Regions from separate parts of the Paenibacillus sp. sptzw28 genome, predicted to be linked through region 2. Evidence: riboswitches for the same ligand, from Rfam matches in the RefSeq annotation. Region 2 holds a riboswitch; each other region holds the start of a gene.

Region 1 (7,585 bases), 770 kb from region 2:
AATGGCAGGAGTGGAAGAAGTCGTGACGTTTACTATATGAATCTGTTCCTGTTCAAGGTGGTTCCTTTGCTAATAGTCTAATAAACCAAATATGCCGTGAAGGAGATTACAGAGCGGGCTGGATTTCGAAGTCGAAGTTATACCAGGCGCTCCAGGAACGGAAGGAATAAAATTTGTAGCCTGGGTAGCGCTAAGTGGTCCTTCAAAGGAAAAAGGCCACAGTGGATCGATCGCAGCCTCGCTCCGCTAATTGGCAGCATAGCTCAATGTTACTAATACATTGGAATTATTGGGATCAATCTTCAGGAGAAGTGGAACATACGAATAGCGGGAGAATTATATCATCTTCGACATGCTGACTTTTTCGTGCAGGAAATGCACGGCTTTATATCTGCGATAGAATTTTATATTGAAGGGAGGGAAAACGATGGATTGGTTGGACAGGATGAAGAACGCCATGGAATTGATTACTGGAGTATCGTTATCTGAGTACATTCGACGTCGACGGTTGACATTGGCAGCATTTGAACTGCAGACAACAGATGCAAAGGTTATTGAAGTAGCTGTGAAATATGGATATGATTCGCCAGAAGCGTTTGCACGGGCGTTTAAGAATCTTCATGGGATCATGCCGATATCTGCGCGCGATAAAGGCGTTTCTCTAAAAGCCTATCCTCGAATGTCCTTTCACATTTCAATAAAAGGAGATGTCGAAATGAACTATCGCATCGAATCAAAAGGGCCTTTTGAGATGTTTGGAGCTTATGGTCTGGTCAATTCCGATCCCCATAATGTATATGCTGAAGTTGCTCAATTCCGTCAACAATGTGATGTACCGTATACGATCCGGACGTGTGGATCTTAATGACATCATCAGGCGATAGTATGTTGTGTTCCGCAACGAAAGGCAAATCCGGACCGCACTCGGAACAGTAACAGACGGGAATCTCAACCGTGTTTCCGGTAAACGTGCTTGCACTTGTCACTGCTGCGTTGTGAACACGCGTCGCACGCTCCGTTAACCATGAAACAACTTTCGACTGTGCATCTCCTGACGGCCTGCCCGCCTTACCTACAATTACGGGATCATAATAAATAGCTACGGATACATAAGACGGCACAGCTTCATGAAACCCCGGAAACGGATTTTGTTCCAAAGTGCGCGTCAGTTCCAACACCTTGCGGTGCGAAACGGGATCGATACCGACACCGAACTTGACGATAAGCGCGCGTTCCCCCAATGGAAAGATCCTCACACCTTCTGCCAATAATCCCCGCCTCCCAAATAGGACTCTCTGTATTTCATCCGCGGATTCGGCTTCAAGCTACCGAATGAGCCGCTCGCCTTCCTCCAGATTCCCGAGCTTCAGCTTGCTCAAGCCAGTCTTATAGACGACATCCGCCGAATTGCGGACCAGTGCCTGCTTCCTCGAGCAGCTTCAACGCCATGACATATTTTCCTTTCTCCATAACCGTGGCGCCTCCAACTTGGCTCCCGCATTATGCTGCTGCATCTGCAGCATAATGCGGGAGGCAATTGCGCTTGAAAGGCGCCAGCAGGCTCTGAGCCGCAAATGAATTGCCGACCAACCTCACAACTGTAAAAAGTTGCTCATCGCGCTACCTCCATATTACTCACAAGATGGAGGTAGAAGTATGGATCAGGCCGCTGCCTACTTCAGACAGGCAACCGGGTTGTTAACGAATCGCCTCGCGACCGCTCCACGACGCTTCGCCACGAGCCGGATGCGATTTCCGGGTAGCCGCTCGGATCGCGCCATACATATACATATACCCAGCCTTCACGATTTCCGTCGATATCGACGACACGCACGCGCTCGTATTCGTTTCTCGAGTCCCCCGGTGCATAAAAGTGCTCCAACTGATCCAACGCCGGCAGCCCGGATTCGCTTACGGTCATCCATTCACCCACGATAACGCCTGCAGCACGGCTCTTGGACAGCACAAGCGCGGGGTACGGTCCGACATTGTACAGCTTTCCTTGGACTGCGCCCGGTTCAGTAGCTATTAGATAAGGAGCGACAACATGATGGTTTGATTCCCCTGTTAACAACGTGCCATATACAAATAAGCTAATCATGGCCCGAACCCCTTTCATAAACTAAAAATTGTTTGAAGAGGCCGTCAGGCCTCCGTCGCATTTCGGTCCTTTGGAAGCAGTAAGGCAAACACACCAAGCAAAGGAAGGAAGGCGCACAGTTGCATAACAAATTCGATGCCTCTCGCATCAGCGACCCAGCCGAGCACGCCTGACCCGAGACCGCCGAGACCGAACGCCAGACCAAAAAACAGTCCGGAGATGAGACCGACATTGCCCGGAAGCATCTCTTGCGCATAGACGACAATAATCGAAAAAGCCGATGACAGAACGAACCCGGCGCAGACGACGAGCACAGCGGAACCGAACAAGTTCGCGTACGGCATCAAAAGACAGAACGGCGCCGCCCCAAAAATGGAAAGGAAAATGACGTTCCGGCGGCCATATTGATCTGCAATCGGTCCTCCAAACATCAACCCGATCGCAGACGCTAACAAAAACGCAAACAGCAGCAATTGCGCATTCGCAATTGACATACCGAAGTTATGAATCAAATAAAACGAATAGTAGCTAGTTATGCTGGAAATATATACATACTTGGAGAAAAGCAGGAATACGAGAATCACAATCACCCAAGCCATCCTATTCCGGGACAATGCTGCAGCGCGGCTTGCACGGGGTGCCCCGCCTTTGATGCTGGCGCACATCGTCATGTTGGCACGATACCAACCTGCTACGTAAACCTGGATCACGATGCCGGCTGTTGCCGCAATTGTAAACCAGATGACACCGAACTGCCCCAAAGGGACGAACAATACCGCCGTCATAATCGGGCCCAGCGAGTTGCCGATCGTTCCTCCGACTTGAAATATCGACTGCGCGAGTCCGCGTCTGTTCCCGGCGGCCATATAAGCAACGCGGGAAGACTCCGGGTGAAAGACGGCTGATCCGATGCCGATGGCGAAAACAGCGAGCAAAATGGCGCCGAGGCTCGACGCCATGGACAGCGCAACAATACCGGCCAATGTGAAGATAACCCCTAGGGGCAATATATTGGGCCGGGGATGAGCATCCGCCATTTTCCCGACCATCGGTTGCAGCAGTGAAGCGGTCATGCTCATGCAAAAGGCGATCAGCCCGATCTGCTTATACGTCAAATGCAGCGACTCTTTCAAAATCGGAAAAAGTGCCGAAACGGTCGACTGCATCGCGTCATTCAATAAATGCACAATACTGATGGCGATCAGAATCGGGAAAGCGGTCGACGCTACAGCAGGCACCGTTTTCGTTTGAAAGCCAGACATAAATCCCCCCCCCTCTCTTACTGGATTTAGTTTATAAAGAAAAAAATCCACATCTGATATTGCGATGATTTAGCGGTTACGGTCGACGACTCGACAAGCAATCATTCCGCCATGAGCCACGGTGAAAACGATATCGGCTGCGGATGCCGTCCGTTACAGACCGTTTGCATGCTCATGAAAGCTTAAGCCGTAACTTGCGCTCTGGGATGCTTAACCAGATGCTTCTCGGTATTTGAACATGAAAAACCCCCTATCTATCGTTGATTAAATATGAATAGACGGAGGTTCCGTCGTATTCGATAGCTGGCAGGCATCGTCGCATTATGTACCACCTTAGCCCCTGTAGCTTTGCGTCCCCACTTTTCAATGGGTTTGCCATTATCGCACGAATATTCAGATTTATTAATAACTTACTTTAAAGTACTTTTAAAGGGTAAATTCCATTAATTATAATTCTATCAATCAATTTTAACCGTAAACAAAAAACCTCCGTCCCAAAATAGACGGAGGCTTCCGTCGTATTCGGCAACTGGCTGACATCGTGGTCGTAGGTTAGTCCACATTAGCCCCTATAGCTTTGCGTCGCCACTTTTCAGTGGGTTTGCTATTGTCGTACGAAGTATTTGATTGTAGTAGTACCTAAAATTACCTTACAGTATTTATCGATGGAAATCAACACGTTTCGACACTTTTTTTACAGAAATTATTGCGAATTAAAAAGAGGGAAAAATATACTTTGTAGTAATACTTTCTCAATAGTCCTGCCGAATCTGAAGCATTTTTAGGTGAACTAAGCCTGATGGACGAAGCGATACCCTGTAACATGGACGCCCGATTCGAGTAAGTTTTTGGCGATTTCAATGGCCTTCTTGCGTTCCCCTGCAGCCTTGGAGCGAGGCACCATGAATGGAACTTCGGAAAGTCTCAAAGCCGGCCGGGTCGATCTCAACTGCGATTACGGTGAAGGTTACAGCATCTACACGTTCGGTCAGGATGAAGCGCTTCTGCGCTATGTGTCATCCGTGAACATTGCCTGCGGCTTCCATGCGGGCGATCCGCATCCGTGAAGCGGTCTTCCGTGCCGCGGCTGCGGGCGTCGCAATCGGTGCGCATCCGGGCCTGCCTGACAGGCTCGGCTTCGGTCGCAGGGAAATGGCAGTGACGGGCGCGGAGGTCGGTGACATCATCCTTTACCAGCTCGGTGCTTTGGACGCCTTTGTAAAAGCGGCCGGTTCCAGGCTGCGGCATGTGAAACCGCCTGGGGCCCTCTACCATATGGCGAATAAACGGCCGGAAATCGCCGAGGCGATCGTCAGAGCCGTCAAGGCATACGACCCCATGCTACACATTTACGGCCAGTCCGGCAGCATGCTGCTGGACGAAGCGCTCAGGCAGTCTTTAAGACCGGTGTCCGAACGAGACATTTTCGGGATGGCCGATTCGTTCATGTTCTGGCATTCGTTGTATGAAGGAGAGGATACCGCGTTGGTTCAGGAGGCTTTCTTTGCATATTTACTTGCAAAAGGTCAAGGGGCTGCGGTTGAACCTGTGTTGAATCACATCTCCAGCAATACACCTGCCTATGAAGAGCTGAGTGCTTTTCTTAAGGATTGGGCCTCGACTCAGAAGCGGGAACAGGCTCACCAGTTTACGAGTAAACAGAAGGCTACGCTAAAATTATTTCAGCAAGCCCTTTCTGAAATAGTCGATCATTGCGAAGATGATTTCTTCTATAACTGGTTGACTGATCGAAACATTTTCTCCCGCAGCGTGGATGATATTTTGAATGGGTTGCTAGACGATATGTCTTATACCCACACATTATAAGTAGGCAATATTAGTATGGGTAAAATCAAAATGGTATCAATTTCGATCACACCCGGCGAAGGTCCGATCTGGTGGGATAGCACCGGCACCCCTATCACTTTCAGTTCCTGGGAAGAGCTGACATGCAACTTGAATAGCTGGCTAGGGACCTTCCAGTCAATCGCGGAACGTACAAACAAGATTTTCAGATCTGTTTTGCAGATGAGTCGATTTACAATGGCACTTACGGGTTAATCAATTCCGGCGTTGCCCCGTCTCTGGCGAATCACATGTGTGAGTACTTGCTTTTTCACTCTGGATTAAAACGTCCGGGCCACCTTACGGAAAAAGCGTATCAGAATTGGCTAGATGTACACTCCCCTCTAGGAGCAAAGGAAAAATGGCTCTCGTTCATGGAAGCCTATGAGATTCCAAATCTGGTCTTAACCTAAGCTATTGCGGCAGCCCTTCAGGCTGTCGCTTTTTTATTTCTCTCAGCAGTTTGGCGCCTCCCCTCTGAGTGATGTTTGATCACTTTGTCACGGAATAACCCCGGCACTCCGTGCCTGCGTTCCGGGGTTAAAGCTCATTTTGCCAGGGGAGGGGATATTGGAATTTCCCCTTCCGTTCAAGCAAAGCCCGCGGAGTTTCACTTAAGTTAAGTGTTCCCGCTTCATTCAGTTAACTTAACTTTGTCATCATCTACGCCTCTTTCCTTTCCCAATAAAAAGGGCATGTGGTATAATGATGGTACAATTCATTTATTCCATTTGCCTCCGTCATGCGACATAAGAGGTTTCCAACTGAAGCTCAATTCACGTTCTCGAAAAGCATTGTTCCCACTCTGTTGGTCATGCTTTTTTTCTGTTTTATGCCGGTTTAATCCGCCGCTCACCTTTCCCAAACGTTAGGTGTTCCATCTTCGCCAATAGCACTATAAACAGTGCAGCTAATATGGCGCGACATCCCTTCGGGGCCTGTGGTGTCATATTAGGTGCACTTTTTTTGCGCCTCACAACCCAATTCAATTTAATTAGAAGGAGGGATCAAACATGTCCATCACGATGCCTGAGACAATGCAAACCAATGCAAATGGACTTGATTCGGAAATCTTTACCAGCTGTACGCGAGCGATCAGTATCGTCATATTGGCCGATTGCTATTGCTTTTCCTTCTTCCCACATGCCCCTTTACTCCTCTTCCTCATCTTTCAATTGATGCACCGGAAACCGCGGATCGAAGCGGAAAAAGAGACGTGACACCTTCACAGGTGCAACGTCTCTTTTCATACCCTATCTATCAATATTTTTTATACACAATATATTCTATTAAACTATCAGATATTGATCTATATACTCAGCCCCTAAGCGTCTTATATACTGAGCCCCCAACCATATACTCGGCCCCTAAGCGTCTTATATACTGAGCCCCTAACTATATACTCAGCCCCTAAGCAATCTATATACTGAGCACCGAACTATATACTGAACCCCGAACTATATACTCAACCCACATGTGAAGTATATACTCAGCCCCAATTGACCAATTAATTTTGTCAGTGATAAAGTCATGTTGTGCATATATGTGGAAAATTCGACCTTTTTCGAGCGATTATCCACAGTTGTGTGAACGAAAAAAGAGCCCTTCGAGAAAAGGACTCTTTCTTGTGGATAGTCTGTGTTACCAGCACAGACATCCAAGGTGCATATACGGAGATCACCGGCAGCCACCAAGATCTCACCTACGAAGCTTTCATTTCCTTTTTTTGAAAAGGAGTTATGAAGGCCTGCTTTCATACTGTCTTATATGCTTTATCTTATCAAATTGTTCTAGTTTAGTCTATATAAAACGCGGGATGAAGGAGGTGTAAAAGGCTATGCAAGGAATGGTGCTCGGTAACAAATTCACAGGCTTTCCCTCCACTCTAACTCTTAATCTTAAGACTATTAACAACGGGATATTGTTGCAGCCCTTAATTCACTTTTTTATTATTAAAATGAGGATAGAGAATACCTGGGCTTTCGAACTTGGTCTTGCCAAGCAATCGAGAAGCACGTAGGTATTCTCTGAAATAAACCTATGCTTTTAAGTATTCATTAAGTTTTAACGCGAAATCGTAAAGCTCTGCCCGTTAGATCCGATACTTCCGGGCCATATAGACTGAGTGCTATTAGCTATTTGCGTTTTATATAATGTGTTCACCTGGGATGCATTAATATTACGAGGAATCCGACTGCTATCGTCCCAAAAACAACTTGTAAAAGATTCTGTAAAATGTTTAAAGTCATTGGGGGATGTAGGGTCTCTTTCGATTACTCATTCTGCAGTCGTGGTGTCAGGGTTTCGCATACTTTGTTCCGGAACCGACCGTCGCCCAGAGAATCGTTCGAGCAAAGCGCATGCTCGCAGCAGCACG
Region 2 (7,585 bases):
CAGTGAGTTTGACTGCGACGTCATCTTTCGACCAGGACGATGGAACATCGGAGACGGTAACCGGCGCTGTCAGGTCGATTTTTACTTGGATCGTATTGGCTTCTTCCTTATTGCCCGCTTTATCCACCGAGTAGAAAGAAACGTTATTCACGCCTTCCTGGTCCACTGTTACGGAGGCTCCCGGGGCATACTCCCCGCCGTTGACGGAATAATACGTATTCGCAATTCCGCTCTGCGCGTCCGATGCCGTCAACGCAACGACTTGTTTTTGGTTGGTCCAATCAGCCGGGACTTTCGCTACGGTAACTGGCGCTGTCAGGTCGATTTTCACTTGAACTGTGTTCACTTCTTCCTTATTGCCCGCTTTATCCACCGAGTAGAAGGAAACGTTGTTCACGCCTTCCTGGTCCACTGTTACGGAGGCTCCCGGGGCATACTCCCCGCCGTTGACGGAATAATACGTATTCGCAGTACCGCTTTGCGCGTCCGATGCCGTCAACACAACGACCTGTTTTTGATTGGTCCAATCTGCCGGGGCTTTCGCCACGGTAACTGGCGCTGTCAGGTCGATTTTCACTTGGATCGTATTGGCTTCTTCCTTATTGCCCGCTTTATCCACCGAGTAGAAGGAAACGTTGTTCACGCCTTCCTGGTCCACTGTTACGGAGGTTCCCGGGACATACTCCCCGCCGTTGACGGAATAATACGTATTCGCAGTACCGCTTTGCGCGTCCGATGCCGTCAACACAACGACCTGTTTTTGATTGGTCCAATCAGCCGGGGCTTTCGCCACGGTAACTGGCGCTGTCAGGTCGATTTTCACTTGGATCGTTTGGGCCGTTTCCTTGTTGCCGACTTTATCGACCGAATAGAAGGAAACATTATTTACGCCCTCTTGATCAACTGTAAAAGAAGTTCCCGCCGCATATTCGCCGCCGTTCACGGAGTAAAATGTGCTCGCGACTCCCGTCTCGTTATCCGTTGCCGTCAAGGTCACGGTCTGGCTTTGGTTCGTCCAACCAGCCGAAGCGTCCGCTTTGGTTACCGGCGCTTCCGTATCCACAATCAGCTTGGCGAGAACGACGTTCGACGGCGCCGATTCGCCAAACGAATTACTGAATGAAGTCACGTAGTACTCGTGGTCTTGATACGGCAAGTCCGTTACGGTATAAGACAGGTTATTGACGTTTGCCGCAACCAGAACGGATTTGCCGTCTATAAGCTCATACACGTTATAGCCGTTTGCATACGTTGCGAAGCTCCAGGAAATGCGGGCGCTCGTACCGCTGAGCAGCTTAAGGGAAGCAACCGGAGGCTGCATAACCGGGAACACGATCGTTTCTGTCACACGGTTTGAAGATGCCGACTCGCCGAAGCGCGTATTGTAGGCAGTCACTTCAAATTGATGGGTATCCTCCGACAGGTTGAACACCTGATAGCTCAGTGCCGTGCCTTTGTAGATTAACGAGCGCGTTCCGCCGGTCACATTATAAACGCGGTATTCGTTGGCCCAGGCAGCGGCCTGCCAAGAGAGCGTAATGTTATTGGCATTGAAGACCTTATCCGTCAACACAGGCGGCTGAACGATTGGCCAAACAAGTGTTAAATTAATGGTGCTTCCCGCCGCTGATTCGCCGAATCGGTTGCTGTATGAATTCACCGTATAGGTGTAATCACCCGCCGGCATATTGACGAATGCCGCCGCTGTCCCGGTTACGGTGCTTTTTAACACTTTTTGCCCGTCGACCACCTGGTATACTTTGTACCCGGAGGCATAGAGAACGGGGTTCCACTTCAAGGTAATATCGTTGCCGTTGGTAATCGTCTTGCTCAAGCTGCCGGGCTCCTGCATGAGAGGCCAGACAAGTGTGAACTGGAGGCGGCTGCCATCCGGCGATTCGCCGAAGCGGCTGCTGTAAGAGCGCACTATGTAGGTGTAGTCACCCTCCGGCATATTCGTTAACGTTATGCTTGTCCCGGTTTGCGATTTCTTCAGCACTTCTTGGCCGTCAACCACTTGGTACAGGTTGTACCCCGAAGCATAGGCTGCGACGTTCCACTTCAGGGAGATGTCATTGCCGTTTATGATCGTTTGTGTAAAGCCACCCGGCGCTTGCATAACCGGGAAAGCGAGCGTGAACATAATTCCCGCACCTTCCGGCGATTCCCCGAGAAGGCTCGAGAACGAGTTTACAACATAGCTGTAGTCGCCTTCCGGCTGATTCGCGTAAGTGACGGATGTCCCGGTTACCGTGCTTTTCAATACCTTTTGACCATCTGTCACCTGGTAGATTTTGTAGCTGGTTGCGTAGGGAGCAGCCGTCCACTTTAAGGTAATGTCATTACCGTTTGTCAGTGTATAGGTCGGATTTGCCGGAGCTTGCATCGTCTGTCCGTTCAGCGTTACCGACACCTGAGTTCCATCCGCCGACTCGCCAAAGCGGGCGGAAACGGCATGAACCTCATACGTATAGGTGCCCGGAGACATACCTGTGTATGTGATCGTAAGAGCCGTCACCGTGCTTTTGAGTACCCTCTGTCCGTTCACGATCTGGTAAACTTTGTAGCTTGACGCATAAGGGGAAGCCTCCCATGCCAAGGAAAAGTCTGTTGCGTTCTTGATCGTTTGCGTCAAGTTACCAGGCGGTTGAATCACCGGAAATACAAGTGGGAAAGAGACCTGGCTCCCATCCGCCGATTCACCGAAACGATTGGATACGGAATGAACTTCGTAAGCGTAACTGCCTTCCGGTTGATTGGGTAATGTGACGGTCGTGCCGGTTACCGTGCTTTTCAATACCTTCTGGCCGTTTATAATTTGATAGATCTTGTAGCTGTTCGCATTTGCTGCAGCGCTCCATGTCAGGATAATATCATTCCCGTTCTGAAGCTTATATTGGAGGTTATCCGGCGCTGCCATGATTACGGCGTCTATTGAAAGGGTGACTTGAATGCCTTCCGTCGATTCGCCGAAACGGGTGGAGAAGGAATGTACCTCGTAGACATAATCGCCCGCCGGCTGGTTGGTATAGGTGACCGTGTTACCGGCTACCGTGCTCTTCAGTATTTTCTGGCCGTCGCTTATTTGATAGATCTTGTAGCTGTTGGCATTGGCAGCAGCTCCCCACGTAAGGACGACATCATTGATATTCTGCAGTTTAGATGTAAGAGTGGGCGGCGGCGCCATCGTGGTTGAGCCTAGGGTAATAGCAACCTGGCTGCCTTCCGCCGATTCTCCGAACCGGTCGCTGTAGGAATGAACCTCGTAAAGGTAATCTCCGGCCGGTTGATTGGCATACGTGACTGTCGTGCCGGTTACCGTGCTTTTCAATACGTTTTGCCCGTCGATTACCTGATAGATTCTGTAGCCCGTCGCATTTGCGGCAGCACTCCAGGTGAGGACGATGTCATTGATGTTCTGCAGCTTATACGTCAAGCTGCCCGGCGCAGCCATGGTTGCGGTTCCGACAGTCACTGTCAAGCGGCTGCCTTCCGCCGATTCGCCGAAACGGTCGCTGAACGAATTTATCTCATACACATAATCGCCGGACGGCTGATTCGTCAGCTTTAACGTTGTACCGGTCACGGCGGTTACTAATACTTTCTGGCCATCGGTAATTCGGTAGACTTTATAATTAAGCGCGTAATTTACCGGGTTCCATTTCAAGTTCACGTCGTTGACGTTCGAAATGGTGAACGAAAAGCCCCCGGGGGCAGTCATTGCCGGATAAACAATGTTAATATCAACAGGTGCGGAAAGAGGCGATTCGCCGAATAACGTATTCGATGCGGTAACCGCGTATCTGTATGCTCCTGCCGGCGAATTGGCAGCCGTATAAGTGCGGGCAGTCTGCGTTTTCACCAATGTCGGTTGACCGTCAGCCTGAATCTGGTACAGGTTGTAGCTTTGGGCGTTCGGGGAAGCCGTCCAGCTGAGAGCGATGTCGTTGCCGTTCTGAATCGTGTAGACCACCGCCGGGGCGGTCATATCAGGATAAGAGATATTCACCGTTATCGGCGCGCTCGGACCGGACTCTCCGTCGGGACTCAAGGTTGAGACAGCGTATGTATAGGATCCTTCGGATAGACTGTTGATTGTGAAAGAAGTCGTCGATGACGTCCCGCGCACGATAAGCTGGCCGTCGGTGATCTCATACACTTTATAGCCGGTAGCTCCAAACACTGCACTCCATGTCAGTTTGACGTCGGCCGGCGTCAGGAGCTGATAGGCAAGATTGCTTGGGGGCAGCATATTGTTGTTGGTCTCTGCTGCAAATACGTTTGCTGCGGGAAGGCAAATCTGGATCATAAGAAGCAGTGATACGAGAAAAGAAAGCCTGTTAGAGAAACGTTTTTTCATAATGAACCCACCTTTCTTTGTATAAAACGTTGCAAGTGCCAAAAAAAATAAACCTTTTGACAAGGTTCATAGTGAAAATGCCTATGATTCCTTGTGGCAACCGGCTGCCTTCCGCTTCTATAGCGGATCAGGCCCTTGGCTTTGCGTCTCATGATTTCTCATGATTTGCCCTTACACTTGGTTGTACTGAACTATGACTTTAACTCTATGATATAGTGTCGAATCTAGTAATGTGAATAGGTCTATTGAACCATAATAGGAACTATTGACCAGAGGTCGGATTATTTATACTTGTTCGTTAAAAAGCAAACAGCCCCCCGATAGGAGAGCTGGTTCGTATCCATTATTCAAGCAAATCAAGGCTGATCCGCTCAGCAGCGGCGGCTTGCAAGCCCTTCTACCTTCACAGCCGATTCTTGATATGAAGCTCCCTGCCGTATATTGCAATCATTATGAGGACGATGATTCCGTAAAGAATTTTCTGCTGGGAGGCATCCATATTGAGACCGGTCAGAATCATGTTAATCTCGGTCAATATAAGCACGCCTGCCAAAGTGCCCATATAACCGCCCGCTCCGCCGAGCAGGCTGGTGCCGCCGATCGCGACGGCGCCGACGGTTACAAACAGATAAGGGTCGCCTATCCCGAAGGATCCGCCGCCGGAGAAGCCGGAGAGCAGCATACCGGCCATAGCGGCCAGAACCGCGGAAGCCACATACGTATAGGTCCACACCTTAACACGCTTAATGAGCACCAGCTCGGCCGCTTTCGGATTGGCTCCGACCGCATAGATCTGACGTCCCAGGCGGGTACCGCGCAGCATCCAGACCACAAGAGCCGCAAGCGCAAACCATATGAAGACCACAGGCGGTACCGGTATACCGAATACATGCCCGTTCAAGGCCGCCAGATGCTCCAGAAATACCGGAGGTTCTCCCAGAGGTATGCCTTGGGTTACAAAATACAGTATTCCGTTCACGATATATCCGACGCCGAGGGTAATAATGAGCGGGTGCAGCTTCAGCCATGAAGACAGCATACCGTTAATGGCGCCGACTACTACTGCGATTGCCAGTACAATCAGTATTGAGAACACTGTCGGGACGTGGTGGCTGTTCAAGAAAGGAACCATAAGATTGCCCAGCGTTATCATATAAGGCAGAGACATGTCGATGCCTCCGAGGAGGATAACGAGATTTTGACCGATCGCGGCGATGCCGACGAACGATGCGAGCACCAATAAAGATAAGATCGTGTTCGAGCTGGCGAACCCATCCATAATGGCCATACCTATGAAAAACATGATCACGACAATGGAATACGCCGCTATGACGCTGCCGGACTGCTTAATGCTCGCCAGGCGAAGCCCGGACCGCTGAGATAAATTGTCCATACTGGTGGCTCACCTCCTTGAGCGGCCGAGAACCGCATTAATGATGATAGCGCCTACAAGTATGATGCCGTAGGCGATTTGCTGCCAGAAGACTCCGATATGCGATACCGTAATCAGGTTATCGACGAGGAAAATAGCGACAGCGCCTATAAGCGTTCCCCACACTCCGCCCCGGCCGCCGAGCAGGCTGGTGCCGCCGAGCGCTACCGCGGCCAGTGAGGTCAGGGTGAACGAGTTACCGATGTTGCCGTCTCCGGATGCCACTGTGCTTGTCAGCAAGAGAGCTGCAAAGGCGGTGAATATCCCTGTCAGGACAAACGCCCCGAGCTTCACCCAGGCAATAGGAACCGCACTGACATAGCTGGCGCGTTCATCGCCCCCAATAGCATAAATATTTTTCATGAAACGGGTACGGCTGAGCAGCCACCAGAATGCCAGACCCCCTGCGATAAACAGTACGCACATCGGGATAGGTCCGATATTCCCGGTCCAGCCGATAAGCCAATCGGGTACGGAACCGCCCGGCTGCGGCAGCAGGAACGTTGCCAGACCCGAATAGATCGAGAACGTCCCGAACGTAACCACGATCGATTGAAGACGCAGAAAACTGACCAGGCTGCCGTTAATGAGACCGGAAACGATGCCGATGAGCAGCGCGCAGCCGATTAAGGCCAATGGCGAGGTGACCCCGTTCCCAGCCAACAGTACAATAGAAACATTGATGAGGCTGATCAAGGGACCTATGGAAATATCAAGCGCTCCGTTACCAAGCAGAATGAGCACAGTTTGGGCTACTGCCGCGAATATGAGCGGCGCTGCGGCCGCTATAAGGCCCGTTAATACATCAATGCTCCAGATCCGGGGCTCCAATACCGTGTTGGCGATCAGCAATACAACCAACAGGGCGAGAGCAACCGCCATATACGGCAGGCGAACACGGCGCTTAGGCGCCGAAGGCGTAAGGTCGATGGCAATTCCGGCCTCCGTCATACAACTTCACCAAACATTCCCGCAATGAGACTTTCCCGGCGCAGATGATTCCCGGTCAAGGTCTCAAATATTTCACCTTCACGAAACACTAACACGCGGTTACTCAATTTAATCAACTCCTCCAAGTCAGTGGATAACAGAACAATGCTTACCCCCGCTTCGGCCAGCTCCTCAAACAACCGGTACAAGTCCTTTTTGGTCGGTATATCCACTCCGCGAGTCGGATCGTTAAGCAGCAGAATATAAGGTCTGGCGAACAGCCATCTGGCCAGGATAACCTTCTGCTGGTTTCCGCCGCTTAGCGAGCCGACCAGCCGCGACTTGTTATCGAACACAATCGATAAATCCTGCTGAAAATTATCCAGAGCCCGGTCGACCGACTTGTTCGAAATGACCGCCGAATAAGTTGGCATCGCAAAGTTATCGGAATATTCAGCTTTAGAAACAGCCCTTGTGTTTTGCGGTCCCTTGGGACATAGGCGATTCCCGCCCGGAATGCGCTTTCCAATGAGCGGATTTGCTCCGGTGTTTCGTCAAGTGCAGACGCTTGTACGGAGCCCGAAACGGCATGGCTCACTCCTGCCAATATTTCAAGAAACGTTTCCTGTCCATGCCCTTCAAGGCCTGCCAGTCCGACTATTTCGCCCCTGCGCAGTTGAAAATCGATCGGGCGATGATCAGGCTTGATGACCAGGCCGCTCGTTTCAAGAACAACCGTCCCTTCGCCGGAAACCTCGATCTTTGGCTTGTCGGCAGCGGTCAACTCGGTATGCGTCCCCCCGGACATAAGCCCCAGAATGTGCGATATCCGCACATTCCCGGCATCCAGTGAATCTATGGTC
Region 3 (7,585 bases), 2.7 Mb from region 2:
AAGGAGGTTTTTGGCATGCTGTCAAAAGTTAAACCGTTCAAGGGCTTTATGTTAGCAATGGCATTAGTGTTTTCAATGGTCATTCCCGGTTGGAGTCAAGTGGCATCAGCAGCAGAAACGGCCGATTTCACCCAGTTGAATGCTTCGCAAATGGTCTTTGAAATGGGTGCGGGCTGGAATTATGGCAATCAGTTAGATCTCGCTAACAACGGTACACCCTTCGAAAGCACTCCTAATGTAACGCAAGCGTTCATTCAAAAGGTAAAGGCTGCAGGCTTCAAAACGATCCGTATCCCTGTTTCGTACATGAATTTCATCGGTAGCGCACCTAATTATTCCATTAATGCCACATGGCTGAACAAAGTGAAAACTTACGTGGACTATGCCTACAACGAGGGCCTGTATGTTATTATCAACATCCATCATGACGGGCTCCAAGACTCTACCGGGGCTTGGATTCACGTCAATTCAAGCGACCAAACAACGCTCAGGGCTAAATATCAAAAAGTTTGGCAGCAGATTGCGAATACGTTTGTCAATTATGATGAGCATTTGATCTTTGAATCCATGAACGAAGTAGGTTATGGCAGTGGCAATCCTGACCCCACCTACTATTCAAACCTTAATACATTAAATCAAATCTTCATCGATACCGTAAGACAAACCGGAGGAAACAATGGCGCCAGATGGCTGCTTGTTCCGGGTTGGTATACGAACATTGATTATACAGCAGGCCAATATGGCTTTGTGGTTCCGACGGACAATTACAGATCATCTTCAATACCGAGTTCCGAGAAGAGAATCATGATCTCCGTTCATTATTACTCGCCTTGGGACTTCGCCGGCGAAGAATCCGGCACCATCACCCAATGGGGAGCAACCGCGACCAACACCTCGAAAAAATCAACCTGGGGCCAGGAAGATTATTTGGATTCGCAGTTGAAGTCCATGTATGATAAATTCGTAACACAAGGATATCCTGTAGTCGTCGGTGAATATGGTTCTGTAGATAAAACAAATTTTGATTCATCGAATAATACGTATCGCGCGGCATATGCCAAAGCAGTAAGCGCCACGGCTAAGAAATACGGTGCGGTACCTATTATTTGGGATAATAATTATAACGGACAGTATGGCTTTGGATTATTTGACAGGTCTACTAATACGATCACTCAACAGGGAATTATTGATGCGATCATGAGTGTCATGAACACCACTAAAATGAAGAACGTGACGACAGGGTTATATATTGACGGCATGGGCCGTACCGTAAACAATCAAAATGCTGGCCAATGGAGCGACAGCACCAGCAACAACCAAAGATGGGTATTGGAATTCTACGGCAGCTATTATAAAATCAAAAATGTTGCTACAGGGCTGTATCTCGACGGGCAGGGACTTCCGAGCGGTTCCATTTGCAGACAGTGGAGCAGCAGTAGCAGCAACAACCAGTGGTGGGTTCTGGAAGAATATGGGAGCAACTACAGGATAAAGAACGTCGCTACCGGCCTTTATTTGGATGGCGGCGGCAATACGACTAACGGCTCCGACTTGATAATGTGGAGCAATGATCCAAGTACCAACTTGCAATGGCAGTTTGTTAATCCATAATCACAATACACTAGCCATTCGATTAAAGAACCGTCCGTGAGGTTTAGCTCAAAGATAGAACGGGGGAAAATTGGAATATCAGAACGGCATGGGAAAAAGCCCTGTGCCGTTTGTTTTTTTGTGCAAGCAAGGAGAAAAGCGTTCAGCAAACAAAGCGGATGGAATACCCGCTTAAAATAATGTTCATATGGACTGAATTATGCTACTCTGTAGACGAAGCTAACAGCTGATTTAGAGCGGATTTTGCGCGTATTCTTCTGCCCTGGGCGAATGGGTCGGATCGGCAAAATGTTTTTTCGGATCACCGCTTCAACATCGAGCGGAGGTTCATCACCTCGTGAGCGCAAAAAATGTCTGCACACGTAAACGGCAACCGTGAAGTTGACTTGGTATTGGTGCCGTTTATCCATTAGGGAAATGACGACGTGCGAGGTCATCATTTCAGCAAAATTGTACATGATCATTCTTGCGAAAATCTCCTGGGTGATGGACTCTCGTCTCTTTGCGTGAAAATTTGTCAGACCAACGGTGTACTTTAATGCCCTGAACGAGGTTTCAATCCCCCATCGCATGTTATAAATGGACTTGATTTCATCGGCTGGGAAATCAGCGGCAGAAAGATCCGTAATGATGGTTTCATAAGTGTTATTAGGCAGGAAGAAACGAACAACCCGAAAGGAAAAAGCTCTCCTGCAAATCCAAAAAATCAAAGGTAGATGTGGAAGGGACGAACCTGTAAATCTCAGGATGAGCTTTGACCTCGTTAGTTTGTTTTTTGGTGAGTATCAGATGAATGTCACGATCAAACTCCTCGCTTGCGGGCAAACTTAAGCCCGAAAGAATACCATTGGAATCCAAATCCTTTACCCGTATGACGTAGTTCCACCCTTTACGCTCGACATGCGCGAAATTGTTGTAGCTTTAATAACCTCGATCGGCAATAACAATGGTTTTGCCTTTGAAGGGGGAACGGTCAACCATCGCAGCTAGTGCCTTTCCCTCGTTGCACAACCTTCGCGGCTGAACAATGGCATCCACGTAAAGTCGGTTACATAAGTCATAGGCTGCGTTCAAATGCAGAAGGTTAAAGCCTTTTGTGTCCGGTTGATTTTGAAAATAGGTGTCCGTATCCGCAGGGTCAGTTGCGATAAGTAAATCCGAACCGTCAACGGCAAGCAATCGATAACCTCGGTAGTCTTTGATATCCGTGTACGCTTGCGTAAATTCGTGAAACAAGAATTCCACAGCAGACGGCAGGATTTTATTTCTCTGTTGGACAAAAGCAGACGTGGTTGCGGTGTTTACGTCATACCCCTGCGATTCCAGGAGTTCCTTATATAGGCTGTTGCCTCCCATTGAAATCAGGAGTTGCATAACCGTTTCAAAAGGCAGTTTTTTCTTTCGGGTAAAATCTTTTTCAGGTTATTGACATAAGGTGCTGGTGCGGATGACATTTCTCGTATGAGGTATGTCAGTGTTTCTTTTAGCGAATTCGCGTACTCATTCATTGGCAAAACCTCCTCGTTTTTTCAAGGGGCTTCTCAACACATTTCCACCTACTTATCAAGTCCTTTTTCTCTTTTTCGCACAAAAAAGAGCCGGCTATCTTTTCGATAACCTGCTCTTGTTCTTGATTTTTGGCTATGCGCCTTAACTAAATGACATTGGCCCCTCATTTTGTTTATTTTGCTGAAAGACGGGACCAAACGGTTCGGGGAATTAAGACGCCTGCTTCCGAATGTGACACAGGGTATGCTGACCAACCAGCTCCGAGAGCTGTGCGGATGGGGCTTTAAGCATATCGAATTTATGAACAGCGCCGATTCGGCTGTGCGCCAAATTGGCTGGCAGAGCTGACGATTAATTAAAAATTCTCGGCCCGGATTCAGAAGTATTCCATCCTGTTTAAAACTCCGGCGATGAAACGCGGGGTCCGTCTCTCATGAGACGCTTTATATCTCCTTTCGGACGAACAGGTTTGACCAGTACGAGATTAGTTCGAAGGATTGCAACAAATTTAGACAGATTTTGATCCTGACTCAACTTAAGCGTCCTAAACCTTAAGTCTTATATTAAAATCATGAAAATTCATTATTATCCGTCTATGGATTGTGCACCGGAAATCCCTTTGCGATACTCGTTTTCCTATACATACAGAGACATAAAGAGACCCCCGTCTGCTCATGGTTGCAGAGACGGAGGCCATCTTCTTGATTCGTCAGCATGCCGGCATGGCGGATGGCACAACCCGTCAGCTCCCCTCCAAGCATTGCATGATTAACAAAAAAAACAAATAAATGTAAGCGTTTCAGAAAACAGGACTAATGAATTGTATTTTGGTAAAATAATCAAAAAGTCCTATTCCAAAACAAAAAAACATCGTGTAAATTGACAATACACGACAAATGCATATCATCGTACGACAACGGCAAACCCATTGAAAAGTGGGGACGCAAAGCTATAGGGGCTAAGGTGGATAAATAATGCCACGATGCCTGCCAGCTACCGAATACGACGGGTACCCCCGTCTATTCATATTTATTCTATGATGGACAGGGGTTTTTTTGCGTACAAATAGCCAGGTAGTCCCTAAACGTAAACGTCGGTAGTCATTTGTGTAGTGGGCAGACATACTTTCATGATCTGTCGTGAAACGGCAATTATTTGAGGAGGCTAATCTAATGGGTATTGTCGGAGGAAATTATACAGATGTTAACGAAGCGGTGACCCCGCTTGAACCAGCGAAGCCATACAGCCAGTATGCGCCGGACATGCACGTGTCGGTCGGTTGTATCCCGTGCACCAGAGCGCATTTGTCGGCGGTTTCGGCTGCGCTCAAGGCGGGGGATGCAGAGACGGCACGCGAAGAGATTTCCGCGCTGATGGAGTACGACTTGACCCCGGAGAAGCTGGCCGCGACTCCGGAGAAGGACCGTGAAGTTCTAGCCAAGTATGCTGAGGGTATTTCCGCTATACAGGAGAAACTTGCCGAACCCGTACCGGAGCTTACGGCGATTGCCGCGGCACTCAAAGAGGCAATCCGCTTCGCCAGGGCGGACGGTATAGAACATCCCGAGGTGCAGCTGCGGCTGGAGCGTTCGGAGGAGCATGTGAATGGCCTCGAACGGATTCGTTTTGCACCGGAGAAGCTGCTGCGCCTGGAGCCGGAGATGCGCGATGAAATTAAACAGGTATTGCCGGAGATCCGCGAGGCACGACATAAGCTTGTGAATGGCATCGTCACACCGGATGACCTTGAAATAGCGGCGGCCCGCTTTGCTGAAATCTCGCGTAAGGTCAATGGCGACCCGGACTCCGAGACATTAAAGCTTGCCCAGAAGGAAGCGGCGGAGCTGAATTCAAGATTTCGCCAGGATGTACTCAAAGCCTGGGGAGGTAAATCTTATGAATCAACCAGACAATGAGAAAGTGTACGAATTGAACAAGGAATGCAGCCTCGAAGACCATCGCCCGTGCATGCTTACCACCGCAGTCGGCATGGCGGCCGACATCAGTGAGCAGGAAGGTCTGACTCTGTCCCCGCAGCTCCAATACATAATGGAGACACAGAGGCTGACAGACAGTGGCGTGCGGTCGGCACTCCGCGAATGGGTGAATACGATTCCCGAATCGCAAAAGGAAGTTGCCGCAGAACTGCTAAGTATCGTTGAAAACGGATAATATGATAGACTGAATATCCTCCGCAAAGAGCTGAATCCGGTCCGAAAAAGAAGGGGCTTTAAATGCCCCTTCATCCCGGATCAGAGGTTGCGGCTCATAAAACTGAAGCCACCGGCCGGACCGACACTACGTTTAGCCGTTAGAGTTACGCCTCAAGCAGGTCACTACCAAGCTGCGATAAAGAGATTGATCTGTGGCTTTCGTAATGCAATATCCTCCTCGAACACGTCTTCTACTTACTTCAATATCATTAATAGAGTAATTTATCTCCATTTATACATGTCCGAATTTTAAATTTCATCGAGTCTATTGTTGTAAACTCCGGGAAGAAGCCCTCAGCTGCAGTAACGGGATTCTCTTCGTTGATATACCTCACCGATGGCGTATCCGTGCCATCAGCGTATAAGTTCATGTCACCCCTTGCAGCGGAAACCTCTTGGTTAACCCCATCCGCTGCAGGGGGTGCATTTTTATCGGGAGTGGAAGCGAAATCGCAGCTTTTGTATACTTATAAGGACGGAGTTATTGCAATCCGACTTTTATTGCTAGAGGACTGTATTGGACTCGCATTTATTTTTTAATATCAATAATGGGGGTATCCAAAGTGCAACTACAACGAATAACCGTTCAAGAGGAACTGGAGCTTGCTCTGCAAATTCGGCGAGCCGTCTTTGTTGACGAGCAGGGCGTGCCTCCGGAAGCTGAAATCGATGGCTTTGACCGGCTCGATGGTGTCGCGGAACATATTCTTGTATATCTTAATGGTGAGCCGGCCGCTGCCGGAAGGCTGCGCATTGTCGACGGCACAGCCAAGCTGGAACGAATTTGTGTCCTGTCTGCTTACAGGAAGCACGGACTGGGCAGAGAGGCGGTGCGTTTTCTGGAGAAGATCGCCCGTGAACGGGGGCTGATCAAGGCGAAATTGAACAGTCAGCTGCAGGCTGAATCATTTTACTTCGGACTGGGTTATGAAAGAGCCTCGGAAGAATTTATCGAGGAGGGCATTCCCCATGTCCTAATGGTGAAGGCGCTTAATGGGAATGATAGGTCCAAGTAAAAACACCCCTTCGCATGTATCGGAACAGATCCGATGTCTATGCTAAGGGGTGTGAATTTAGAAAAAGCGGCGAAAGCTATATGACACTCCGCAGCTCGCATGTGCGAAATGTATTGATCATCAGGGGTAAATCTGGTAAAATCAATTTTGGATGCAATAAAAATATACCGAATCGCGTAATTATCCAATATAATTATAGCACAATAAATACGCGAGTGTCAAGCTTCGTTTTGAGAGTCAGAGAGAGGATGAAAGCCGATGAGCGAGACGAACCGGGATTGGGCGGCGGAGCAGCGACGAGTGGATACAGTTGTGGAGCAAATCGACCGCCGCACCCGGATGCTTGAGCAGCAAACCTTGGATGCGAAATCCGAAATGGTGGACATTCGCAAAAATTTCTGGGACGACGTTACCGTAAACTTCGACGACGCGGTGGAGATGGCGGAAACCTATGCAAGCATGAAGCAGCAGGCAGAGCTGCTTTTCGAGCGTGAAGGAGCGCACCGTCATGCCGTCCAGCAGCTTCGGACCTTGAGAAAGCTGCGTGAGTCGCCGTATTTCGGGCGGATCGACTTCCTCGAAGACGGGGAGAGCAAAGCCGATCGCGTCTATTTGGGCATCGCGTCCCTGCGAGATAGCACCGATCAGGATTATTTGATTTACGATTGGCGGGCTCCGATCTCGAGTCTGTACTATGACTATCCGCCGGGTCCCGCAGAGATCCAGACGCCAATGGGGACGGTCAAGGGCGAACTGAAGGTGAAAAGGCAATTTGTGATCCGGGGCGGTGCGATCGTCAGCTTGTTCGATACCGGCGTCACGATTGGCGACGAACTGCTGCAGGAGGTACTCGGCAAGCAATCCGACGCGCAGATGAAAAGCATCGTTGCGACCATTCAGCGTGAGCAGAACCGGATCATTCGCAATGAGCGCAGCCGGCTGCTCATCGTGCAGGGAGCGGCCGGAAGCGGCAAGACGTCCGCAGCGCTGCAGCGCGTCGCGTATTTGCTTTATCGGTACCGGGGGACGCTGCGCGCCGACCAGATCGTATTATTTTCGCCGAATCCGATGTTCAACAGCTATGTATCGACGGTACTGCCCGAGCTTGGCGAGGAAAATATGCAGCAGACGACATTCCAGGAATATCTGGCGCACCGCATCGGCAAATCTTTCCGGCTTGAAAATCCCTATGTACAGCTCGAGTATGCGCTGACCGGCCAGGAGGAGCCCGGCTAC
Region 4 (7,585 bases), 710 kb from region 2:
TTCAAATCGAGAAAGTCCTGTTCTATACATCGAACCGTCACGAAATCAATCCGACCGAGTCGGTCTCGGCGATCTTCGAGCATAAGGAAAGCCGGGTGCTTGACGAATGCAGGTGGGGACTGATGCCATACTGGGCTAAGGACTCGCTTCGGATGGACTGCCGGACCATGCTGTGGAAGCCGATATTTGACCGGGTTATGAAGAAGCAGCGCTGCATTATTCCATGCACGGGGTTTTACGTGAGCAGGACTGTCGGCAAGGAGACGGAAAGGGTAAAGGTTACGATGCGCAGCGGGACGTTTGGAATCGCCGGTCTTTATGATATATTCCGCTCGGCTTCGGGTGAGGAAATGCGGACCTGCACCCTTCTAATGACCAGAGCCAATTGGCTCGTCTCCCCTTATCAGGAACTGATGCCGGCCATACTCGAGCAGGAGGATATAGACAAATGGCTCAAGAGGGATGTAGTCGAGCTCTCTCCTCTGCATCCGATGCTGCGGACAATGGACGCGGAGCGGATGCTCTCTATTCCGCTCTCAGCGGCCGGCGGAGCGAAGGTGGAGTTTCGTCCCGAGGTCATTTGACGGGTTTGATATAATAGGCGGCATGAAGCCTCACTCCTTAGTTTCGTAAAGGAGGGGGCTTTTTTTCACGCTTAATGATGTGTAATGTTAACCACCATAATTGAGTCTCCGTTTTCTATCCGGACCGCATCTGCGATAAAATTCCCCCCTCGGGGGAAAGCATGAAAAGAGTTTACAAAGATTTGGCGAACCCCTTTTCAACCTTAGCGGACATGGATTTAATTGTTACTCACAAACGTGTCATGGGAGGGGAAGGCCACGGCCATTCTGCCGCGGATAAGACGCAAGTTGCGTAGTATTGATAAAATAATTTCAATTGGCTAACAATTGTTCGGTTTACAAAAACCTTTCTTCATCGTATATTAGAATCACTAAATGTTTCCTCGGTGCAAATATGTGTCTTTAGGTTTAAAATTGTTCCCTATGGAAACATGGAAAGTGATTCAACGCCACACGTTTCTTGGTGCAAACTAGGATGACGAAATACTTGACTGGAGGGATTTTTCATGATGAATTGGTTGAGAAACAGTAGGGTAGCGGCAGGACTTTTGACTGTGTTGCGGCTGTATGTGGGATGGAAATTCATCTCGGCCGGGTGGGGGAAATTAACCAACGACAAACCGTTTGATGCTTCCGGATTTATGAAGGGGGCGATTGCCAAAGCGGATGGAGAAAAGCCTGTCGTTCAACAATGGTACGGGGACTTCCTTCAAGGCTTTACCCTGCCGAATGTGGATGTTTTTAATTTCCTGGTCCCATGGGGGGAGTTTCTCGTCGGTCTTACCTTGATCACAGGTACTCTCACGATGTTCTCGGCATTCATGGGCATCTTCATGAACTTCAATTTTTTGTTTGCCGGGGCGATTAGCCTCAATCCGAACCTAATCCTCATCCAATTTTTCCTCTTGGCAGCCGGGATGAACGCGGGCCGCTTTGGCGGGGATTACTGGATCATTCCCTGGGTTCGGAAATACGCCCGAGCCCTTTATCGGAACGAGCAATCTTCCGCACCATCCCGAACCACTAATTCGTAAAAAGCTGGTGTTAGAAGAAAATAAAGTAGTAGACTGAAAATTATCAAGACCTAAACTTAAGAAAATCAAATAACATAAAGGGTTCTACATATTATGCATGACTAATATGTGGAATACTTTATGTTTAATTATCGTAAACGACCAAAGAACCGCGATCCTTTATTGAAAGCTCGATCCTGTTGAATCTTTTATCGACGTCCTCGGAAGGTGCGGCGCAAATCCTCAACCCACTTGTCCGGAATTTCCCAGGGGATGAAGTGTCCACCATGTTCGTGGGCTGTGATGTTGACATGTTTATACCAAGGAGCCCGATCGCTGTCGAGAAAATTAGGTACGCGATTTTCGGTCGTGATACCCGGCGGATTTTCGTAGCCCACAAAGGTTATACCGGTTGGTGCCTCAATTACGGGCCAGCGATCATGAGCAGGTGTCCATGGATAACGGTTATTGTTCGCATAGACGCGCATCGAGGTTTCGATTGCGTTGTTTACCCAGAAGATTGTTGCGTGCGTAAGGATGTCGTCCCTTGTAAAGACATTCTCGACGTTGCCGTTATTGTCACTCCATTTGGCCCATCGTTCTAGGATCCATGCGAGCATTCCAACTGGCGAGTCGCTCAGTCCGTAGGCGAGTGTGCCGGGATCAAGAACGTGAACGGCGAGATGCGATGCGAAACGGCGATCAATCTCCAAAATCTGCGATCTGATTTTCTCAGTGATGTTGTCGGGAATGGGACGGCCTCCAGAGAAATCCCAAGCGCGATCTCCATTAAAAAAGCTCAGTTTTAGAGCAGACCCGATATGTATTGCGTAGAGCTCGTCACTATATTTGTGTCCCAGTTGACCGGTCACGAGAGCACCTACATCGCATCCCCCTGCCGCGTATTTCGCATAGCCGAGAGTATCGGTCATTAGCGTATGCCAGAGATCGGCAATTTTCCAATAGTTCATGTCCGGGTTGTTTGGCAGTGGCGCCGAGAATCCAAAGCCAGGAAGTGAGGGCACGATTACGTCGAATGCTTCAGCCGGATCGCCCCCGAATGCGCCAGGGTCCGCTAGTGGATCAATGACCTTGGACCAATGCCAGAACGTCCAGGGCCAGCCATGGGACAGGATCAATGGTACAGGGTTGGGCCCCACGCCAGGTTTACGCATAAAGTGCACAGGTACTCCGTCAACATCTACTTTATAGTGTTCGTAGGCGTTGATCGCCTTCTCGGATTTGCGCCAGTCAAACTCGTTAATCCAATAGTCGACGAGTTCCTCAAGGTAGTTCCGACTAACACCGTAAAACCAGTCATCATTACCGGCATCGAGAGGCCATCTAGTGGATTTTAAACGATTTTGAAGATCAGCAAGTAACTCATCCGATACGTAGATCGGACTCGGTTCAAGCACGAAAGGAGCTGTTGTCATAAATGTTCCTCCTTGTATTCGTTTGTTTCGTTCGACCACCCGGGTATGAACAATGGAAAAGGCAACCTCGGCGGAGACTATGAATCATTTCCCAGTTCGACCAGACGCCTCAATGCGGGTATTGCGGACGCAATTGCTTGTTTTTCTTCCAGAGTGAGCCCTTCCATGAATTTCGAAAGTTGCGCAATGCGATCCAATCGACGCGAATCAATAACATTTGCCCCCAGCGCGGTAATATGCACTTGAACGACTCGGCCATCATTTGGATCTGGTCGGCGCTCGACGAGCCCGTCACGTTCAAGTCGTGTCACCAGCTGTGTGACTGCCGACTGCGTAACTTGTTCATTAACTGTCAACTCAGTAAGCCGCATGGGACTCTTGAGGGACAACGTGTGCAGGACGGAAAGTGTAGTAAAGCTTAGTTTTTCAATTGACGGCAACCGAATGAAAATCCTCGTTAAATCTTCGAACACCATAGCGAAGTCGCTAACGTTCAACTCAGTCAGGTTATTTTTAGGTTCCATGAATAAAACTATATCACAAATTTATATAAGTTTCTAATGTAAATTTAGTTGACCAAGACTCCAACCAGATTAAAGACGTTGGGTTCACGCCCCCGTTTCAACGAAATCATGTTCTCTACTTGTGTCACTAACCTCCGTTAACTCAATGAATGCAACTAAAATTTTTCGTAGTAGGTGCTTGTAATTGTTGACAGCGTAAGTATTCAATCCTCTGGCGGATATTTGAATGGTTATATAAACTCGCTTGCGAGACACCCGATTCTTCTGATAGGCTATTGAAATTGATGCTCTTGTTGACTCGTAAGAGGCGTGAGATCGCCTGACCTACCTTCTCTAAGGTGCTTGCCTTCCGTTGGGCTTGGATGCTCTTCAGATGGGCTGTACGATCGTAATTAGCCATTTCCAGCACTCACCTTTCTTTTTACACGGTCTTGTCTACCGAAAATGATGTTGCCTTCTTGTTCTCCGAAGGCTGCGAGGAGAGGCTAAGCCCTCAATTTCTGAAATGGGCTTGGCAAAATCCAGCAAAACAAAGGCCAAAGATTTTGGCAAAACTTCAAAGTTTATCGAATGAAAAGAAAATAATCATCCTAAAGTCTCCGAATGACGTACGAGAATTTTTGGCAAGCGTGAAGTTATTGAAGTAACCGGAACGATTAATAAAATGCTTCAAAATAAAGGAGAGAAAGAACAAATGAAGGACTTCCTGCAGAACATCAGGGCCGTTTTCTTCGACCTTGACGATACGCTTTACGACCAATTGGAGCCGTTTCGGGCGGCCGTCGCCGATACCATGTCTCCAGAAACTGCCGCAGAGCTGGAGCTCGGGACGCTGTTCCGCAGAGTGCGCCACTACAGCGACCGGCTGTGGGACAGCTACAAGGAGGGGAAGCTCAGCCTGGAGGATGTACGGATGCAGCGGCTGATTCTCGCATTCGGGGAGCTTGGCATTGAAATGAGCAAGGAGACGGCGGCGGCCATTCAGTCCCGTTATTTGCAAGGGCAGCAGCAAATTATGCTGTCCTCGGGTGCGGAGGAGTTAATAGCGGCTCTTCGGCAGCGCGGTCTTGATGTCGGAATTCTCACCAACGGACCGGTAGATCATCAGATGGTCAAAATCCGTGCCCTTAAGCTGGACCGTTTAGTACCTAAGGACCGGATCTTTATATCCGACGCGGTAGGAATCGCGAAGCCGGACCCGCGTGTCTTTGAGCATATCAGCCGGGTTACCGGACATTTGCCAGAACACTGCTTATATATCGGCGATGCGTGGGAGAACGATGTAATCACCTCGCTGGAAGCGGGTTGGCGTGCAATATGGCTGAGCAGAAGAGGCTTCCGGCCCGATACCGGCCATCAGCCGGCTATGATTATTAGCGATTTGCGGGAACTGCTTGACCTTATCGTTCTATCAAATCATGAAGTAAGCCCCAAATAACTGTGTTTAATAATTAAATCCTTCGAACCATAAACAGATATCTCCCACCTCCTGTATAATAAAGGCGATTCGACATGATTCTACATATTTTTTGATCAATCTCGATAAGGCAAACCTGGTGAAAGCCAGTGACGCAAAGCTAAAGGGGCTTCTGCGGCGAAAGCCGCATGCCAGCCAGCCGCCGAAGGATGGTGATATCAGCGGAACCTTCCTGTCAGTATAGAGGGTTCTTTTTTGTTGTCGTGATGATAGAAGGAAAATATCAGATTTACAGGGTTTATGCTTACGATGCTGCGTTTTCTCCGAAAACGCCTGATTATGCTTACGATGCTGCGTTTTCTCCGAAAACGCCTGATTATGCTTACGATGCTGCGTTTTCTCCGAAAACGCCTGATTATGCTTACGATGCTGCGTTTTCTCCGAAAACGCCTGATTATGCTTACGATGCTGCGTTTTCTCCGAAAACGCCTGAGGAGGGTTATGTTCATGGGTCGAAAAAAATTAGCAAAAATCGCCGCTTCTGTTCTTTCCTTTGTCTTGATTGCGGCATGCTAATGATTGCTCCGGTTCTAGCAGCCACAACCTTCAGTGATGATTTTGAGAACGGTACCGCTGGCAATTGGACCGCTCAGAAGGGTACTTGGTCTGTTGTGAGAGACAGTGGTACTTATGTCTATTATCAATCCAGTATGAACGAGGGACGGGCAATGGCTGGAGACCAGTCATGGACGGATTATTCCGTTGAAGCCAAAGTTAAAGTGGACAAATGGAATGGCAGCAACCGCACTTATGTAGCCGGACGTTATAAAGACGGCAACAATTTCTATGCGGCGTCTTTATTTAACAGCGACGGAGGCAAACTGGAGATTCGGAGGAAAATAGACGGCTCAACCACAACGCTGTCAACGAAGGATTTTCCGCTTGCTGAGGGCACATGGTATACGGTGAAGCTTGAATTGAACGGTACAACGATCAGCATGTACATAGATGGAACCTTACAGTTAACGGCTAATGATTCAAGCTTGACTTCCGGAGCTGTTGGCTTGGTGGCTTACAAGACATTCGCCAAATTCGACAATGTCAACGTAACGGGCTATTACAATGAGACATCGCCGACTGAACCCGCTCCCGGGCCGGTGCCTGCCCCGACTGAACCACCGGCTCCAGCTCCTTCCGATACAGCTTCACCCGGCGTTTTCTATGTTTCGCCGGATGGATTGGACGGTAATTCCGGGACGCTGATCAGTCCGACTACGTTAAGCTCGGCTATCGCGAAGCTCCCGCCCGGAGGAGTGATCTACATGCGCGGCGGAACGTATTCTTATTCGTCGGAAATCAGGATTATACAGTCGAACAGCGGTACGCAGGACGCCAGGAAACAAATCGTTCCCTTCGAAGCGGAGAAGCCTGTGCTCGATTTTTCCTCGGAGCCTTACAGCTTCACCAATGTCGGAAGTAACGACAGGGGGATTCGAATCGACGGCAGCTACTGGACGATCAAAGGGCTCGAAATTAAAGGAGCCGCCGATAACGGTATCTTCGTATCAGGCCACTTTAACCGGATTGATAACGTCGACGTCCATAACAACCGGGATTCGGGGCTGCAGCTCAGCGCATACAGTTCGACAGCTCCGAGAAGCGAATGGCCCAGCAATAACGTAATCATAAACACTTACTCTCACGATAACTTCGATCCGGACAACGGAGAGGATGCCGACGGCTTCGCCGCGAAGCTGACGCTTGGGCCAGGTAATGTGTTTGACGGCTGCATCGCAGCCTACAACACCGATGACGGCTGGGATCTGTTCACTAAAACAGAAACAGGACCCATTTCACCGGTAACGATCAAGAACAGTGTTGCCCACCACAACGGTCAGACTTCATCGGGCGTATCGACAGCTAACAGCGACGGCAACGGGTTCAAATTGGGCGGCAGTCAAATCGCCGTAGACCATATAGTCATAAATTCCATTGCGTACCTGAATAAACAAGACGGCTTCACTTACAACAGCAACCCGGGATCGATTAAGCTCACCAATAATACGTCTGTGCGCAACGGGCAAAGTAACTTCAACTTCGCCGTTGGCACCCATGTGTTCATGAATAACATATCTTACAAGGGCGGCGCCAGCGATAAAATAAGCGGCACCGACGTACTGAAGACAAATGTCTGGTGGCAAAACAGTAAAAGTGTTAATGCAAAGGGACTTTCTGCCGGCGACGCCGACTTTATAAGCCTTAAGCCTGAATTAATCCGCAATGCGGACGGTTCCCCTAACCTCGGGAACTTCCTGAAGCTTGCGGAGGGAAGCGAACTGATCGGCTCAGGAACGCCGGACGGCACGAACATCGGCGCGTTCTTCCAACACTGAATTGTTACAGGGCGTTACACGAGTACATGGGGAAAGTTGAAAATAGAGTCATAAGGGGCGGCCGCGGCTGCTCCTTTTTCTCAGGCAACAATTCCGGATTATTTTCGTCTGAAAGAGTAGATGCTGCCATCTGTGCGGGAGGCGAAGCTTAATGCGTAAAAAATACTTGTTATTCGTATCGATGATTATGTTGACTGCATGCAGTTTGTTTTCCAATC

The links. A riboswitch is a leader RNA that binds a small molecule or an ion and turns the genes downstream of it on or off. The one in region 2 is predicted to bind cyclic di-GMP.
Region 1: another riboswitch for cyclic di-GMP. It lies ahead of KZ483_RS05380 (MFS transporter); the one in region 2 lies ahead of KZ483_RS01795 (OmpL47-type beta-barrel domain-containing protein).
Region 3: another riboswitch for cyclic di-GMP. It lies ahead of KZ483_RS17345 (hypothetical protein); the one in region 2 lies ahead of KZ483_RS01795 (OmpL47-type beta-barrel domain-containing protein).
Region 4: another riboswitch for cyclic di-GMP. It lies ahead of KZ483_RS28970 (LamG-like jellyroll fold domain-containing protein); the one in region 2 lies ahead of KZ483_RS01795 (OmpL47-type beta-barrel domain-containing protein).

Annotation. Positions count from the first base shown of each region.
Region 1 is NZ_CP080545.1:1,155,339-1,162,923, forward strand. It holds gene KZ483_RS05360 (S8 family serine peptidase) at 1-26, shown strand, start outside; partial or broken gene KZ483_RS05365 (helix-turn-helix transcriptional regulator) at 428-832, shown strand; gene KZ483_RS29055 (carboxyltransferase domain-containing protein) at 774-1,256, opposite strand; gene KZ483_RS05375 (gamma-glutamylcyclotransferase family protein) at 1,679-2,101, opposite strand; gene KZ483_RS05380 (MFS transporter) at 2,146-3,363, opposite strand; cyclic di-GMP riboswitch class I at 3,659-3,750, opposite strand; cyclic di-GMP riboswitch class I at 3,885-3,979, opposite strand; partial or broken gene KZ483_RS05385 (LamB/YcsF family protein) at 4,266-5,190, shown strand; gene KZ483_RS05390 (hypothetical protein) at 6,222-6,428, shown strand.
Region 2 is NZ_CP080545.1:383,261-390,845, reverse strand. It holds gene KZ483_RS01795 (OmpL47-type beta-barrel domain-containing protein) at 1-4,360, opposite strand, end outside; cyclic di-GMP riboswitch class I at 4,453-4,540, opposite strand; gene KZ483_RS01790 (ABC transporter permease) at 4,764-5,753, opposite strand; gene KZ483_RS01785 (ABC transporter permease) at 5,763-6,743, opposite strand; gene KZ483_RS01780 (ATP-binding cassette domain-containing protein) at 6,740-7,156, opposite strand; gene KZ483_RS01775 (ATP-binding cassette domain-containing protein) at 7,042-7,585, opposite strand, start outside.
Region 3 is NZ_CP080545.1:3,822,814-3,830,398, reverse strand. It holds gene KZ483_RS17365 (cellulase family glycosylhydrolase) at 16-1,611, shown strand; gene KZ483_RS17360 (transposase) at 1,809-2,321, opposite strand; gene KZ483_RS17355 (transposase) at 2,533-2,985, opposite strand; partial or broken gene KZ483_RS17350 (winged helix-turn-helix transcriptional regulator) at 3,280-3,468, shown strand; cyclic di-GMP riboswitch class I at 4,029-4,121, shown strand; gene KZ483_RS17345 (hypothetical protein) at 4,293-5,036, shown strand; gene KZ483_RS17340 (hypothetical protein) at 5,017-5,292, shown strand; gene KZ483_RS17335 (GNAT family N-acetyltransferase) at 5,897-6,349, shown strand; gene helD (RNA polymerase recycling motor HelD) at 6,608-7,585, shown strand, end outside.
Region 4 is NZ_CP080545.1:5,773,929-5,781,513, reverse strand. It holds gene KZ483_RS26750 (SOS response-associated peptidase) at 1-584, shown strand, start outside; gene KZ483_RS26745 (DoxX family protein) at 1,091-1,618, shown strand; gene KZ483_RS26740 (epoxide hydrolase family protein) at 1,807-3,033, opposite strand; gene KZ483_RS26735 (MarR family winged helix-turn-helix transcriptional regulator) at 3,111-3,557, opposite strand; gene KZ483_RS26730 (DUF6262 family protein) at 3,700-3,957, opposite strand; gene KZ483_RS26725 (HAD family hydrolase) at 4,222-4,995, shown strand; cyclic di-GMP riboswitch class I at 5,094-5,181, shown strand; partial or broken gene KZ483_RS28970 (LamG-like jellyroll fold domain-containing protein) at 5,163-6,074, shown strand; gene KZ483_RS26720 (right-handed parallel beta-helix repeat-containing protein) at 6,132-7,367, shown strand; gene KZ483_RS26715 (DUF4362 domain-containing protein) at 7,519-7,585, shown strand, end outside.